DNA from 2 places in the Clostridium sp. CM039 genome. Region 2 is predicted to be linked to the other one. Evidence: a T-box and tRNA genes for the amino acid it is inferred to sense, from the RefSeq annotation. Region 2 holds a T-box; the other holds one or more tRNA genes.

Region 1 (6,674 bases), 1.9 Mb from region 2:
CATTCCACTTATCTTCTTCATTTCCATATTTATCTCCTTATATTGTAATAAACTTATTATATCTAATACATTATGCCGATACAAGTGCTTAATATCTCTATGTCAATCAATTAAATTACATAACTTTAATATACCTTTTAATTATACATCAATATTGTTTGTAAAATTTAGAAATCCTTAAGTTAAGAAATATTTTTAATTCTTTTTTAATTATTATAAATTGGATATAAAAAATGAATGTATGATTTAATAAAAATCATACATTCATTTTTTATATTAATTATTCCTGGTTTATATTAAATATACTTATTTTACTACTCTTTTTCCTATTATAAAATTACTTTTATAATATCCAGTTAATTCAGATATTTTTACAACATCACCAGTTTTGGGAGATTGTATAAATTTATTATTACCAATATATATTCCCCCGTGAGATGCTTGGGAAGGCGATGCTGGATTTGTCCTAAAGAATACTAAATCACCTTTTTGGAGACTATTTATATTAACTGAGGTACCTATATTTATTTGGTCCATAGTCGTTCTAGGTAAATTTATACCTATGTTTTTATAAGCATATTGTATAAGACCTGAACAATCAAAACCCCCACTTACATATTTGCCATTAGAATTAAACTTCGCTGGTGTTGTACCACCCCATAAGTATGGCATTCCTAAAAACGTGTTTAACTGCGAGATTAAACTCTCTATGTTTTTTGTTGCAGTACCTTGTTGTCCATTTGAGTCATTTTCTATGACATCACCTCTACTTGGAGTGTCATTACCTAGGCTTACGTATGTTTTAGCTATATATCCCCATTGTCCATTATACTTGATTTTATAAAAATCATTTTGTGTTCCATACAAATCCACTTTTGCATTTATTTTTATTGTGCCCATGATATTATTACCCATAGACGCCGTTTTTCTTACATTTAAACTTGATGCTGTAATATTACCAATTCCAGTAATCACACTGCTTGTACTATCTGTGTTTGAATCCTGTGCTGTTGTAGCTTTCACATATTGCTCACTTACATAACCTGTTTTGCCACCATAATTTATCTTACAAAAACCATTTGATTTTTCATACATTGTCACTTTAGTTCCGCGTGTAATAACATTAGCAACAGAATAATTTATCCCGAATCCTGTTCTTACATTTAAATAATCTGTTGTTACTGTTCCTGACGTCCCCGCTCCATTTGTTGTACTCGTAGAACCAGACGTATTTGCCGATATTTTTATATATGAGCTATGTACATATCCAGTTTGTCCTTTATAATTTATTTTATAGAATTCCCCTTCTTTACCAAGTGTCTCTACCTTCGCATTTCTCGCAAGAGAAGATATAATTGATGATGAAATTGATGATTTTTGCCTGACATATAATGAACTTGCAGTCACCGTTCCATTATCAGCGAACACAACATGTGAACCCGCCATAGTTAATAACATTGCTATAAAAGCTACTCTTTTTTTCATATGCTTACCTCCTATATTTTAAATGAATATGAATTATCGAAATATGTAAATTATTTCTAATGTAAATGTTTTATTTTTTTCTCCTAGAGTTTTACTTGCATTTTTAGTCTCTGCAATATTTTCCAGGAAATATTTTGAGAATTTAGCTTGTCTACTTATTATAACTAGTACTATTCATATTTTTACATCAATCTTCCCCTTTAATTTAAGACTAATACCAATGTCACAAATTTTTCCTTTTTTTTGTACAATACCATTGTAACAGAAAGTAATAATTTTTTATATACATATAATTTATAAAAAACCACTGATTTTCATGACTTTTACCTGTATTCCACTTATTAAATCAAATAAAACGAGGATATAATTATACAAATAATCTTTATATTTCTCAATTCAATTACGTGGTAATATTTGTTAAAATGTATTATAATTATTATTGTGTTACAACATTCTATTTAGCATCTATGAGCTTATTTTATGTAACACGAATCTTGCGAGGTGATAATTATGCCCAGAGGAAGAAAGAAAATTGAAAATTCTAAAAGTGAATTGATTCATGTGAGAATAAGTGAAGAACTATCAAATGCCCTAAAAAGTTTTTGCAAGGCAAGTAATATAAATAAAAGTGAAGGAATAAGACTCCTCCTTGAAAGTATTCTGAAATAAATGCTACACTAAAAAAGTAGTTAAGATATAACTCTCAACTACTTTTTTACTATCCTTTTAAATTATAATCCTCGGTGCTTCAACAGCTCCGAAGGAGCTGCATTAACGACTTCAGAAGTAAATTTATACTCCCGCTGAAGTTTTCTCTTTGTCATGGTAATCAACTCCCATTTATGGGAATATGAGAATTTTCTTCTGAAATATCGTTAAAAGTTCTTGCCACAAGCAACAATTCGTTTGTTACCTTTTATTAATTTACTTTTATCTACTCCAACTTTCACTTTTATCTTTTTCATTTATATTCAACCTCACCTTATATATAATTACACTTCTAGTGCTAATAAAACACGATTGTTTCCTCTTATTTGTTCTGTCTATCAGTATTATTACCCAATATATGTAATATTAATCAATCCGTTAAATATAAAAGCCTGGAGATAGATTTCTCTACCCCCAAGCTACGTTTTACTATATTTCTATTCATACTATGCCACTTTATAACTCACCGTCTGTCTACTTTTGCTCTGCTGAACGTACAAAAAAGCACCAGCAGTTATGCCAGTGCTAAAAAATATTTGTTTCCATATTACAAACTTGGAGCTGAAAAAGGGGATCGAACCCTCGACCTACGCGTTACGAGTGCGTTACTCTACCAACTGAGCTATTTCAGCATATACAAAACAATTTAAACTAATACCTATACATGTTTTTATTTAGTTGCAACCCATTTATATCTTTAAATGAATTAGTAGCAATCAAAATAATATCAACTAACACCCATATTCCAAAACCACCAAAGGTTAAAATCATTAAAATTCCCGTACCTATTTTACCTACATAAAATCTATGAATACCAAATGCCCCAACAAAAATACACAGCAATAAAGCAACTAACCAGTTTTTTTCACTAATAATCCGTTCACCAGTCGTATTAGGTTGAATTAATAAATTAATCCCACATATTTTACAAAAATTAGAGCTATCTTCGTTTTGAGATCCACAACTAGGACAGAACATTAGATCACCCTTTTTAGCTTATTTTGAATGCCTTTCTTACATTTTATCATATATGGTATCATTTTACTATATGTATGGGCTAAGTGTTTTTAAAATAATTATGATTCTTAAAGTAAAAAGGAGTGACGAAAACGCCACTCCAAGCTATAACGACATATCTTTCACACAATTAAGTTTTTTCATATACTCACTTTCAACAGAATCTATATCCCTCTCATTTGATTTTTTGACAATAACTTCATCGTTAATTTGTGGAATTGAATTTGGCATAGCACCTTTAAAAAGCTCTCCAACTATATTACCTATATAATTTTTAACTTCAGGGTTATCTAAAATATTTGCAATATCTACTGTATCTAGCTTCTTAACTTTGTTGCCGTAGTCCCTGTAAAATCTCAGAGCCTGCTTTATAAGTTTAGAATTATTAATACCTTTCTTCTCCATATTGCTCACATAATTAATTAAGTCTTTATCTGTTTCCTCTCCTAGATTTGATGATACAGTTTTACGGAGTGCTCCCATAATTATTGACCTGCTACTGTAGTTGCAGCAACTTCTTTATTTCCATCTAAGTATTCAAGTACTAGCAATTCTTTATATCTTTCAGCGAACAGTATAGAATTTGCACATTGAGGGTTTTTATTATCTATGAGCTTTGGCTCAGTTTTTATGAACTCTGTTTGTAAATATTCTAGTAGTAACTTTGCAGGTCCACCTATTATTCTTATATCTTTACAAGTATTTGGTTTAAAAGAGCTATTAATTGAACTTATTGCTTTCTCCACATATGGTTTTAATACTAAATCTTTAATGTCTTTTAATACATTTGCTTCCCCAAAAGGTAGTTCGTCATCTTCTAAATATTCGATAGCATCTGATATATCATAATTACCATCAGATCCGTCAGCAGAGTTGAACTTAGTGAGTAATGCTTCTATTGTTGGCTCAAACCCATGTTGTGCAAAACTACTAGCCTTAGTCATCCCAAGCACCTTGTTACCAAATTCATCTTTCTCATATTTCCAATGAGATACATCTAAAGTACCACCACCAAAGTCAAGTAATAACATTGGATAAGTAAATGTTTCCATGGTTTCAGCACTTAATGTACCTCCTTGTTTAAATACTTGTACATCTATTATTTCTATATCATATGTTATATTATTTATTGTTATAGATTGTTTTTCCATCTTCTTTATTTCATTTTTAAGTGGAATACTATGGTCTATATAATATTCTGCGGGAAGTCCCACAGCGAGTCTTACCTTTATTTTAGTTTCCCCCTTAAAACTTAGTGCAATAGCGTTAAGCAGGTTTAACTTATAATGATCGGACATGTATTTGTTAGATTCCATGTTAAGCTTGCCTTCTTTATTACCTACGGTGTATAACTTTCCATTCCAAGTGATGTTACTTATTCCAGTAGCCCTAGAACCATGCTTGCTTACGGCAGACACCCTACTAGCAAAAGTTACATTGGTACTTGTTTTTGTAAATGTATTTCCTATGTCAACAGTTAGTACAGATTCTAACGCTTTCTTTAATATAGGATATTTTTTTGATATCTCTGTTAAGTTCATTTATTTTCCCTCCTAAATTTTTCTAATTGTTCCTTATCGGTATATATTCTATATTATGTATTAATATCCTTCTTTTGTAATGAAATATTTATAAATATATTTATTAACCTATTTATAGATGTTTATCTACATACTTGTAAATATATAGATATATATATTTATATATCTACAAATGTAAACATATATATATCTACATTAAAGAAATGTCCTTAATAGCTCACTATTCATATCAACGTCTCCCACACTATATATACATAAATAAAAATAGGATAACAAAATTTTATAAATTTTGTTATCCTATCATAATTTATCTAGATTAATAGATAAATCTACTTTAGTGTATTCTTACTCTCTATGAATTACATCAAGTCTTGCAAATTTACTGAATTGGCCTATCCATGCAAGTTTTACTGTGCCTATAGGACCATTTCTTTGTTTTGCTATTATAAGCTCTGCTACATTTTTATCTTCCGTTTCCTCATTATAATACTCATCTCTGTATAAGAACATAACAAGGTCAGCATCCTGCTCAATAGACCCTGACTCTCTAAGATCAGATAACATAGGCCTATGGTCAGTTCTTTGCTCTGGAGCACGTGATAGCTGTGATAATGCTATAACAGGGCACTGCATCTCCTTTGCAAGAGCTTTAATAGATCTTGATATTTCTGATACTTCTTGCTGTCTGCTTTCTGTATTGCTACCAGTCATAAGTTGAAGATAATCTATAACTATCAGATCTATGCCATGCTCCATTTTTAATTTTCTACATTTTGAACGCATATCCATAACAGAAGTTCCTGCTGTATCATCAATGAATATTTTAGCAGCAGCAAGCGGTCCGGATGCTTTCGCTATGTTTTCCCAGTCCCTATCTTCCAAATCACCATGTCTGAGCTTTGACATGTCAACATTTGCTTCTGAACAAAGCAGTTTATAAGAAAGTTGTTCCTTAGACATTTCCAGGGAGAATACAGCTACACTTTTCCCTTGCCTAAGAGCTGCATACTCTGCTAAATTTAGTGCAAAGGTAGTTTTGCCCATAGACGGCCTTGCAGCGATAAGAATCATATCACCCTTTTGAAATCCAGCGGTTTTATCATCAAGTTCTGGGAACCCACTAGATATTCCTGTTGTTTCCCCTTTATTATTAAATATTCTTTCTATTTCTAAGAACCCTCGCTCTAGAACCGTGTTCATTGGTTCAAAGTCACCCGCATTTTTTTTCTGTGATATGTTAAATACTTTTTGCTCTGCAAGATCCATTACAGCTTCTACATCATCTTGCTTATTATAACAATTTTCCATAATCTCAGTAGAAGCTCTAATAAGTTTTCTTAAAGTAGATTTATCTTCTACAATCTTTATGTACGAACTTAAATTAGCTGTGGAGGGTATTGAGTTACTTATCTCTGAAATATAAGTAATTCCCCCTGATGCTTCTAACTTTTCAGAAGAACGTAAATGCTCGAGTAAAGTAATCATGTCAATAGGCGTGTCTTTTTGATATAAATCAAAAATAGCGCTAAATATACCTTTATGGGAATCTCTGTAAAAATCATCACTTTTTAAAACTTCTACTACTCGTGATATCGCGGTTTTATCTATAAGCATTGATCCAATAACTGATTGTTCTGCTTCTAAATTATAGGGTAAACTTCTAAGAGGTGTATCCATTTTTTTATCTCCCCTAAAGTAATGTTTTATGCCCTGCTAAAAATACATCACCGCAGGTGATGATTTAACAGGGCCATTAATTATAGTTAATTTATTTTATTTCAAACACTAATTTCATTAGCTCTTCAATGTTTGATGATGTTTTTATTTCAATATCTTTAAGGTCAATAGGAACTTCCTTTTCATTATCACTCGGAACTATAACTAGCTTAATTCCCTTTCTTCTTGCCCCGTAAATTTTTTCAA
Region 2 (6,674 bases):
AGCCTTTGACCGCGGAGTCTTATTATTATATTAAGACTGATTTGTAATACATTCAAAGTAAATAGTCAATACGTTATGTTACATTCAAAATGAAATTTCAAAGGAATAGGCAATAGATCCAATGTGAAAGTAACACAATTAGTAATGTGTTACTTTCAGTGTATAGATATACACTGAAAGCAAGTACCACCCATAGTTAAGATCTTGGGGGTACTTGCGACGAAATATATGAATATTACCTACCACTTTATCTTCTTATATCGTTTACTTTAAGACTGCATAATTATTTTTTTATTCTACATTTTTCATCCATATCATATATACTTTTTATAATTCCTAGTATGAAAATAACGACCTGTGCAATAGTTAAATAATTATAAAATTTGCTACTAAAAAAAACCCCACCAACCCCTATAAGAATAATTAATAGACCAGTATACAACATATCTCCGCCTACTATCCTTGATACTTTATCTTTATCATATTTTTTCGCATCAAATCCATTCAGCATATCTCCTGCATTTTGACTTTTAATTATCAATCCTAAAAATGTAAACATCCCTCCCATAATTAATGTAATTATAATTAACCCATATACATCCGTATTCCTCATATAAAATCTCCTGCATTTTATTATTGTTATATTATATCAATTCCTATTTCTCTATTAGTTTGAGAGACAACTAACTCTCATAAAAATACGAGCACGACACAAAATACTTGCTTAATTAGCTTATTCTATATTATAGATCTACAATCCTTTAAAAATATATTTCAAAGATACAATGCTGTGAAACCAAAATTTCACGGCATTTAAATAGGCTCCATAACTAGTAGCTTGCTTTTAGATTTTTTTATATTTTCATCAATGCTTTCTCTATCGTTATTCTTTTCTAAATCAGTCATATCGAAGTCCTCCTTATATTCCGCATAATTTTATTAATTAGCTTATTTAGGGGGAGCGCTAACATTTCCGACAAACCCCACGCTAAGACATAAAATGGATATAAAACATGACTTTCGCCTACGTTAAGCAAATAATATTTAAAAATAAGTACCATAAAAGTTATATTAGAGTTGTTTTGATACTTTGTTTTTGGTAATAGTTTTGGAACTGAAAATCACGTATAAAGTGACTATTCCTAAGGTTTATATTTAAGTACCGAAAACGAAGGTTTATGGAACTATATTCATTAACGTGGGTTTTGTCGGTTCCGTTGGCTCCACGCCATTTGCTTGATTATACTATATATAACATATATTCCATATAAAGAATTTTGCGGTTTTAAATGATAAGAGGGGTCCCGCCAACATTTCTCTGAATCACACCAACAAGAATAAAAAATAGCCTAAAACTAACTAATATCAATGTTTATCATCAATATAAGAAAAATGCGGATTATTCTATTTATAGATAATGCTATTAATTTAATTTAAAGTTATCCAATATCTTTGAGTAATTCTACTTCCTTCTGGTATTTCATTTGCCAATTTAGCTCCATTATTTATCATAGTCTTTACCGATACAATATTATTTTTGTCGCAAGTAATTAAGACTTTTTTAATATCTAATTCGACACATTCTATTAAGAGTAATGCTAACATTTCAGTTGTATTAGTTTTAATATCCCCAATCGTCAACTCGCCAATTACCTGTTTTACTATCCCTTATTAATGTCCAATTCCAATTAGAATAAGTTGAATTTGGATTAAAACTCCCATCACCTCCTGAAAAATCTACATTAAAAGTAGAAGGCAAAACAATTACATTCTCAGACTTGACACCATTCGCTGAACCTTTTCCATATTTCAAGTAACCTCCAATAAAATAATTTGATTTCTTTTCGTCATACCATAATTTTGTAAGACTACATCCCCTAAAATCCTTGAATTTTTTCTTTACACAATTTGTTGCATCATTCATTTCCCCTTGGCTAAACTTATCTGATTTTCCAATACTTACTACAGCATTGTTGGTTTTACCAACTTGTTTATAAACCAATAAAAATAATACTACTAAAATTAGACAAAGAAAAGCTATTATTTTTTTCATATAAAAACCCTCTTCATTTTAAAGTCATTTAATGAACAATATTTTACCGTTGTGACTTAATCACTAGAAAAATCATACCATTAAACACCATTTTTATAAACTATAGTTTGATGTTAAAACGAATTGCCCTACGTAAAGGTATACCTTTACGTAGGGTTGAAAAAAGCTATAAAATATATTCGTAAAGTATAACAAAACATTTATGAATATCTACGTAAAATACATTAAGATTTACGTAGATATTATAAAATTGCTACTGGTGTGATTCAAAATTATGTTGGTGAGACCTCTTAATGTGGTAATTCTTTTTCTTTGTTGGTTATTATTAAGTCCTTATAAACAAATATGATAGTAATAACACACCCTAATACAGCAAAGCCCACAAAGAAAACTTCATTATTTGTGAACTTTTCTATAATAGGCATTCCTACAAAAAAATAAGTTGTAATTATAGGGTATACTAATTTTCGCAGTTTTTGAGTTTTTATAAATTCAAAGGTGCTACTAATAATTAAAAGCATTGTAATTATTGTTAACATGGCTGTTGGTAATCCCATTTTCATAAACATCATTGTACATCCAGCCACACCAACAACAAATAAAAGTATTTCTAGTATCATTGTTATTGATTTGAATTTCATAAATAACATCTCCATCCTAAAGCATTATTAAATATATATGATGCTTTAAGAAATGTATTCTTAAATTTCAACTCCATTTATTTACATACTTATAGCCGTTTTTAGTTCCGTTACTACCTATACCCCTAGTAGGTTGAAAACAAAAAACAGATCCTGCTGTAGTGCAGTAGGATCTGTTTCCCCTGGATGAAGGGGGAATAATTTCATTTGCTTTGGAGAAGTTTACTGACTGCTACTAAACTTAAATAGAATGATGAATGCTTAGGTACTTTAATAGATTAGTTTACTTCTAGGCAGTGAGTAAGATTGTCCAAAGCTTCATTTGTGACCTAGAGCAGTGAAAGAGCTTGTGCCACATCAGGTTTTCGTATGAAGCATGAAGGAGAAAATCGGATGTGGACCAGCCTTTGACTGCGGAGTCTTATTATTATATTAAGACTGATTTGTAATACATTCAAAGTAAAGAGTCAACTCGTTATGTTACATTGAAAATGAATTTTTTAAGGAATAGGCAATAGCCCCAAAGTGAAACATATATTGACAATGAAAACAATTTAGAATATACTAATTTTAATTAAAAACTGTGAAGAGGAAAAGTAAATAGTATGCTGTTCTAAGAGGGAGAAACTCACCGGCTGTAAGGTTTCTTGAACAAGCAATATTGAAAACCACCTCTGAGTTGATTACTGAACTTAAGTAGGTAATTCCGCGAGCCGGCGTTAGTGGTGTTGAGTGATAGAAGTGTTTTTATTTATGCTTCTGTAATTTGGGTGGAATCGCGATAAAACTCGTCCCTTACTTTGGGGCGGGTTTATTATTTTTTTAAAGAGGAATATTTATGTTAAAGGTTGTAATAAAGGATGGCACTGTAATAAATTCTAATGAAGAAGAAGAAGGGCACTTAGACACACCGCCTCTCATATACTTGCTATTATATCCAAATGCTAAATTAGCTATCGGTCCTGCAATAGATAATGGATTTTATTACGATTTTGATGTAGTAGAACCCTTTACTATGGATATACTCGAAAAAATAGAAGTAGAAATGAGAAAAATAGTTAAAGAAGACTTAAGATCAGAGCGATCAGTAGTTTCTATAAAAGAAGCTTTGAAGATTATGGAAGATAAGGGACAAATCTATAAAATAGAACTCATTAATGATTTACCAGAAGGAGAAGAATTAGTTTTTTTTAAGCAGGGAGATTTTATAGAACTCTGTGCAGGGCCACATGTATTATCAGTTGCAGGAGCTTACTGGAGAGGCAGCGAAAAAAATAAAATGCTTCAAAGAATATATGGAACGGCATTTGCTAAGAAAAGTGAACTTGATGAATATTTGAATATGATTGAAGAAGCGAAGAAAAGGGATTATAGAAAACTTGGTAAAGAACTAAAATTATTTGCTTTAATGGGTGAGGGACCAGGATTTCCATTTTTCCTTCCCAATGGTGTAGTTTTAAAGAATAATTTAATTGAGTACTAGAGAGAACTTCATAAGAAAAATGGTTATGTTGAGATAGAAACTCCTATGATATTAAACAAAGAAATGTGGAACTATACAACTAGATTTACAGCTTCCCCAAAGATTTGACTTACAATATATCGGCAGTGATGGAGAAAAGCATAGACCTATTGTTATACACAGAGTGATTTTGGGTAGCATAGAAAGATTGCCCTATATCATAGTTATTGGTGAAAAAGAAGAAAACTCAGAGAGTATATCCCTCAGAAGTAGAAAAAATGGTGATGAGGGTAACTGTTCACTAGAGGCCTTTATTTCAAGGATCACACAGGAGATTGATGGTAAAATGCTAGATAATTAGGTGTATCATATGAGTCATAAATAGGAGAAAAAGCATATAACATAATTTTTATTGTGTTGTATGATTTTTTATATTAGGAAACAATAACTTCAAATTTAAAAGACTGATTTTAAAAATAGAGTATATTTACAATTCTTTCAAAACGAGTAATAGACTCAATGTGAATGTAACACAATTGTTTATTGTGTTACATTCAGGTTATTAATTACTAATTCAGGAAATTCTTCTACAACTTTTCCACCAGAATTAGTTATAATATTTTTTACATTTTCATCAATAGTATTATCATCAAATAATATTACTAAATCTATATTTTTAGGACTTATAGTTCAAGAGCTATTTAATAAAGGAATATCTGTCCATGTAATTAATGTTGGACTGCTAGAGAATACAATTATTGAACGTACCCAAACAGGTAAAGCAATTGCAAAAACTAAAGAAGGCTTTAAAGAGGGTAGACCTAAGATATATACATCAAAACGAATAAATAATGCGATTGAAATGCTAAAAACAATTCATATACAGCAGTTGCAGAGATAACTGTAATAAGTAAGTCAACACTAATTCGAGGAGTTAGGAAAAGAAAAGTTTAATAAGTACATTGTGTAACATTGGAGATATTAAATTTGAAAAAGATGAATACCATTATTTTCTGTTCTTATACCAGCTTTCTGTTCCATTACTACACAAACCCCTATAAATAGGCCCTTAGGGCGTCTCGCCAACATTTCTCTGAATCACACCAATAGGAATAAAAAAGAGTGATTTAGAACTTACCCTAGAATATAAAGAAAAGTCATTTTAGATAAATTGCTTAATCCATCTTTTCGCGAGGATAGGCAAAAACACCCTATTTATAAAAAACAAAATAGGCATGATCTAAAGTTACCTCCCCATATTTCATCTGTTTATCTGCGAAATATTGGAGGTTTTTGTCACTTCTTTATGAGTCCTTTTGGCAGTTAGAGCGATCCAATGACTTCAGAAATCCCACGAGCCTTTATTCTCTTCAATGGGCTGATGATAGAGGACGATGCAGCTAGAATGGAAATAATGAATATCAGTACGACTTGCAATACAGGAAACTCCCAGTTAGAAATAAGTAAGGACATCAGGGTTTTCTGTAGTAGAACCCCTAGGGTGCATCCTGCTATGCAGCCGCTCACCGTATAGACGACAGCTTCTGCCAATGCCATTCTTGTGAGTTGTCTCTCAGACATGCCTATTGCATGCATAATTCCCAAATACTTAGTTTTGGATGTGATGTTGGTATTCATCGTATTGATAATGTTTAGAATACTGATGAGTGTAATTATACCTACAAATCCGTAAATAAATACTGCGATAGTCATAAATGAGTTATTTGCTTCTGCGCTTAGCTGACGAATGTCATGTAGTGTCACTGAATTTCCGACTAACGCTTTTATTTCATTTATGGTTTGTGCTTGATTATCCTTGTTCAGTTGTATATCGATTGTCTTATAGTTAGAGGTTATATCTCCAGTGATTTCTGTAAACTGCTTTTGGGTGGTGATAAATGTAGTTAATGCCTGTTTTTCGCTTTCATAAGGCATAGAGCTCAAGACTCCCATGACTTTATATTCTTTAGTCTCTGTAGCAGTTTTAATATAGACAGCATCACCAACTTTCAGGCTTGCGTCTGCCGCTAATTCTCCTTTTCTGTAATTTTTAACAACGGCCACAATACCATTCTGAGCATTGAGTTCATTTTCATCCATACCTCCAGCCATTAATGATTTCTTTGCCCATTGCATTTGCATTGAATCATAGGAAACAATCCATGACCTCTCCGTTGCAACCATAAGGCCATTGCTTTCTGTCTTGATGGGACCCATTTCCTTTTTATAGGTGTCCGTCAGCCTTGTAACGTCAAACGTAGCATACACATAGTTTGACATTCTTCCATACACCCTTTTTACACCGCCAAGCGTTGACAGTTTCTTGTATATATTTTCGCCAATACCTTGCGAGGATGTGATTGAAACGTCAGGAGTATAGACTTCCGTAGCTTTCATTCCCAAAAACGTGGGATTGACGATTACACTAAAACACATAAACATAATGATGCTGAGAGCAATAGAACTAGATATCAAGAAAAGAGTTTTCTTCTTGTAAACAGCGTTGCTAATGCCAATA

The links. The T-box of region 2 lies ahead of ACWJJ2_RS03810 (threonine--tRNA ligase). A T-box ahead of a tRNA ligase gene usually reads a tRNA of that ligase, here a tRNA-Thr.
Region 1: it has a tRNA-Thr gene. The T-box ahead of ACWJJ2_RS03810 (threonine--tRNA ligase) is inferred to sense a tRNA for this amino acid. The anticodon was not compared.

The regions. Positions count from the first base shown of each region.
Region 1 is NZ_CM143649.1:2,987,127-2,993,800, reverse strand. It holds gene ACWJJ2_RS13890 (3'-5' exoribonuclease YhaM family protein) at 1-27, opposite strand, end outside; gene ACWJJ2_RS13885 (C40 family peptidase) at 307-1,485, opposite strand; gene ACWJJ2_RS13880 (CopG family transcriptional regulator) at 1,996-2,154, shown strand; tRNA gene ACWJJ2_RS13875 (tRNA-Thr) at 2,750-2,825, opposite strand; gene ACWJJ2_RS13870 (TM2 domain-containing protein) at 2,845-3,171, opposite strand; gene ACWJJ2_RS13865 (hypothetical protein) at 3,316-3,693, opposite strand; gene ACWJJ2_RS13860 (ParM/StbA family protein) at 3,696-4,751, opposite strand; gene ACWJJ2_RS13855 (replicative DNA helicase) at 5,097-6,428, opposite strand; gene lonC (Lon family ATP-dependent protease) at 6,520-6,674, opposite strand, start outside.
Region 2 is NZ_CM143649.1:805,001-811,674, forward strand. It holds gene ACWJJ2_RS03790 (DUF3784 domain-containing protein) at 284-613, opposite strand; gene ACWJJ2_RS03795 (GNAT family N-acetyltransferase) at 1,429-1,641, opposite strand; gene ACWJJ2_RS03800 (DUF4829 domain-containing protein) at 1,622-2,053, opposite strand; gene ACWJJ2_RS03805 (hypothetical protein) at 2,344-2,694, opposite strand; T-box leader at 3,269-3,493, shown strand; partial or broken gene ACWJJ2_RS03810 (threonine--tRNA ligase) at 3,586-4,246, shown strand; gene ACWJJ2_RS03815 (His/Gly/Thr/Pro-type tRNA ligase C-terminal domain-containing protein) at 4,347-4,517, shown strand; gene ACWJJ2_RS03820 (ABC transporter permease) at 5,480-6,674, opposite strand, start outside.